Regions from separate parts of the Ruminococcus sp. RTP21484sp1_RTP21281st1_A8_RTP21281_210402 genome, predicted to be linked through region 1. Evidence: predicted binding sites of a transcription regulator. Region 1 holds the regulator's gene; the other holds the start of a gene.
The links. The regulator HrcA, encoded in region 1, represses chaperone genes, less so after heat shock. The targets are predictions, from matches to a motif close to TGTTAGCACTCNNNNNNNNNGAGTGCTAACA.
Positions count from the first base shown of each region.

Region 2: groES (co-chaperone GroES) is a predicted target of HrcA. The motif match lies at 850-880, and genes of this name have one in related genera.

Region 1 covers NZ_JBCPGE010000001.1:57,882-60,087, reverse strand. The annotation lists gene AB5170_RS00275 (TIGR00730 family Rossman fold protein) at 1-76, shown strand, start outside; gene hrcA (heat-inducible transcriptional repressor HrcA) at 520-1,560, shown strand; gene grpE (nucleotide exchange factor GrpE) at 1,577-2,206, shown strand, end outside.
Region 2 covers NZ_JBCPGE010000004.1:46,696-48,901, forward strand. The annotation lists gene codY (GTP-sensing pleiotropic transcriptional regulator CodY) at 1-490, shown strand, start outside; gene groES (co-chaperone GroES) at 918-1,202, shown strand; gene groL (chaperonin GroEL) at 1,247-2,206, shown strand, end outside.

The DNA.
Region 1 (2,206 bases):
TTCCGTGCTGGATCTGGTAGTCTTTCTGGATGAGCCGACAGCAGTTCTTGACTATCTGGAAAATTATAAAAAATAGAGGCTGCTATTCAGCAGGGGCTGTTTTGCGAAACATATAACTGTGAAGGTGCTGAACAGTTACAAAACGGACATGTCGCCTATGGGCGGTATTCCTATATAGGAAAGAAGATGCCAGGGAAAATTTTCTCAAGGCATCTTTTTCATTTATGCGGCAGCAAACATAAGACTGCGTTGGCAGATACCTGATAGTATCCTTGCTGCCCAAAAAAAGTATTGCAGTAAGGAGAATTTAGCCAGAATGGTAAAGTATAGGGTAAAAACTATCAAAAAAGATGAAAAAAATTTGTAAAAAATATTGACAAAAGGAATACTGAGGTGTATCTTAAGAACATAGATGTTAGCACTCCTAAATAATGAGTGCTAACAAAGGAATTCGAAGAAGCCAGACGGAAATCAGAATCAGGTTTGACCGTCTGCTTTTCAGGAAGGAGCAGATATTTCATGGATGAAGTATTAGATGAGCGCAAACGGAAAATACTGAAAGCAATCATCAAAACTTATATGGAAACAGGTGAGCCTGTAGGTTCCAGAACTATTTCCAAATATCCGGATCTGAATGTCAGCTCTGCTACTATCCGAAATGAGATGTCCGACCTGACGGATATGGGCTACATCGTACAGCCCCACACCTCAGCCGGAAGAATTCCATCAGATAAAGGCTATCGCCTTTATGTAGATGAGCTTACCAGGGAGAAGGAAGCCGAGATCGCAGAAATCCGTGATCTGATGATTGAGAAGTCAGATAAGATGGATAAGGTGCTCAAGCAGGTGGCGAAGGTTCTTGCCACGAATACCAATTATGCGGCTATGGTTGCGGTTCCCCAGTATAAGGGAAGCACCCTGAAGTTCATTCAGCTTTCACGAGTCAATGAGCGGCAGCTGATTGCCGTAGTTGTATGTGAGGGTAATGTTATTCGGAACCAGATCATTAATATTGATGAGGAGATGGATGACCAGACGATCCTGAAGCTGAATCTTCTTCTTAACACGAACCTGAACGGCGTACCCATCCAGGACATTAATCTGGGCATGATCGCCAGATTGAAAGAACAGGCGGGAAGCCACAGCGGTGTGGTTGCAGATGTGCTGGACGCAGTTGCAGCTACAATTCACGTGGACGAAGAAGATATGAAAGTATATACATCGGGAGCAACCAACATATTTAAGTATCCAGAGCTTGCAGATACATCCAGAGCCAGTGAGCTGATTTCCACTTTCGAGGATAAGCAGGAACTTGCGGATATGGTCCGTGAGGAAATGGGAGATCCGGAGAACACAGGAGTTCAGGTATACATCGGGGATGAAGTTCCGGTACGTACCATGAAAGACTGCAGTGTGGTCACAGCTACTTACGAGTTGGGAGATGGAATGCGTGGAACTATTGGAATCATCGGTCCCAAGCGAATGGATTACGAGAATGTAGTGGACAGCTTAAAGAAATTAAAAGTCCAGCTTGACGAAATGGTAAATAAGAAAACCTAGAAAGGCGGTTGAAAGCGTGTCAGAAGAAATGAATAAAGAAGCCGAAGTACAGGAAGAAGCAGTTGACATTCCGGTAACAGACGGAAGCGAAGAAGAGGCAGCAGATACAGCCCAGACAGCAGAAGAGGAGACTTCCGAAGAACCAGCACAGACAGAAGAAACTGAGCAGTCAGATCAGGAAGCAGAATCTCAGAAGGAACCGGAAACCAAGACAAAAACTTCTTTCTTCGGCAAGAAGAAAAAAGAGAAAGATAAATTCGAACAGCAGGTCGAGGAACTTACAGACAGACTGAAGCGCAGCATGGCTGAATTCGATAACTACCGTAAAAGAACGGAGAAGGAGAAATCCAGCATGTACATCATCGGCGCTAGGGACATCGTTGAAAAAATGCTTCCGATCGTGGATAACTTCGAAAGAGGTCTTGCACAGGCACCGGAGGATGATCCATTTGCAGAAGGCATGAAGATGATCTACAAGCAGATGATGACAGCTTTTGATGAGATGGGTGTGAAGCCAATCGAAGCTGTAGGTAAGGAATTTGATCCGAATCTGCATAATGCAGTGATGCATGTGGAGGACGAATCCGTTGGCGAGAACATCGTCGTAGAGGAATTCCAGAAGGGATATACCTACAAGGATTTCGTT
Region 2 (2,206 bases), on a different contig from region 1:
TGAGCATGTTTCCAGCAGCTATCAGGGAATCATCAATCCTATTGATATTGCAGGAGAACGTCTTGGAACGGTGTTTATGTACCGCAAGGATCGTCCATATGATATTGAGGATATTATTGTCAGTGAATACGGCACTACAGTTGTAGGTCTTGAGATGATGCGGGCTGTACATGAAGAGAATGCTGAGGAAGACCGAAAGAAACAGGTTGTAAAATCTGCTTTTAACACACTTTCTTTCTCTGAACTGGAAGCTATCATCCACATTTTTGATGAGCTTGACGGAGATGAGGGAATTCTTGTTGCCAGCAAGATTGCAGACAGAGTAGGTATTACCAGATCAGTAATCGTAAATGCACTCCGCAAGTTCGAGAGCGCAGGCGTTATTGAGTCCAGGTCATCCGGTATGAAGGGAACCTATATCAAGGTTCTCAATGAAGTGATCTTTGATGAATTGGAAGAGATTAAGGCCCAGAGAAATAAAAAGGCCTGAATGAATTCAATAAATAATAAACAAGTGTACAGAAGAACTGTTTTCCTTCGAACGTGTTTGAAAAAGGCTTTCTGCAAATTGTGAAGTTGCAGATTGCAGGAACGCTTTTTCAAACACGCTCTGGAGGGCAGTTCTTTTTTGTGTATAACAGGAAACTTCGTTGGAATTCATGATTTCACAAAAAAACTTTACCAGGCAGTCTTCAGAAGCTTCGAAATAGAAAAAAATTCAGAAAATTTTTAAAGTGAGAAAACAAGAGAAAAAAAGAGCATAAAAGAGAATAAAAAAGAATATACTTAAAAATGCAACTATGAAAAGAGTTGCACAAATAACGATAATTCAATAATATAATGGACAGTGATTAGCACTCGGCAATAATGAGTGCTAGCAAGGAAAAGAAAAGCAATTCTAAAGGAGGACATAGATCATGAAATTAGTTCCATTAGGCGACAGAGTTGTATTAAAACAGTTAGAAGCAGAAGAGACAACAAAATCCGGTATCGTTCTTCCGGGACAGGCACAGGAGAAACCACAGCAGGCAGAGGTAATCGCTGTAGGACCTGGCGGAGTCGTTGACGGCAAAGAAGTGAAAATGGAAGTTACTGTAGGCGACAAGGTTATCTATTCAAAATATTCAGGAACAGAGGTTAAGCTTGACGGTGAAGAGTATATCATCGTAAAACAGAGCGATATTCTTGCAATTGTGAAATAAGACATAACCTTATAAATAACTTGAAATCAGGAGGATGATTCATTATGGCAAAAGAGATTAAATATGGCGCAGAAGCCAGAACAGCATTGGAGGCTGGTGTAAATAAACTTGCTGATACCGTAAGAGTAACACTTGGACCGAAAGGAAGAAACGTAGTACTTGATAAACAGTTTGGTGCTCCGCTTATCACAAACGATGGTGTTACAATCGCAAAAGAGATCGAGCTTGAGGATGCTTTCGAGAACATGGGAGCTCAGCTGATCAAGGAAGTTGCATCCAAGACAAACGATGTAGCTGGTGACGGTACTACAACTGCTACTGTACTTGCCCAGGCAATGGTTCATGAAGGAATGAAGAATCTGGCAGCAGGTGCTAACCCGATCGTTATGAGACGCGGTATGAAGAAAGCTACAGATGCTGCTGTAGAAGCAATTAAGAACATGAGCCAGAAAGTAAGCGGAAAGAAACAGATCGCAAACGTTGCATCTATTTCCGCTGGAGATAAAGAAGTCGGAGAGCTTGTTGCAAATGCAATGGAAAAAGTTTCCAACGACGGTGTTATTACTGTAGAAGAGTCCAAGACCATGCACACAGAGCTTGACCTTGTAGAAGGTATGCAGTTTGACCGTGGATATATTTCCGCATACATGTCCACTGATATGGAGAAGATGGAAGCAAACCTTGAGGATCCATATATTCTGATCACAGACAAGAAAATCTCCAACATTCAGGAAGTTCTTCCGCTGCTGGAGCAGATCGTACAGGCTGGAGCAAAACTTCTTATCATCGCTGAAGATGTTGAGGGTGAGGCTCTTACCACTCTGATCGTAAACAAATTAAGAGGAACCTTCCAGGTAGTAGCTGTAAAAGCTCCTGGCTATGGTGACAGAAGAAAAGAAATGCTTCAGGATATCGCAATTCTGACAGGTGGTACTGTAATTTCTGACGAGGTAGGTCTTGAACTGAAAGATGCTACAATGGCTCAGTTAGGACGTGCAAAATCT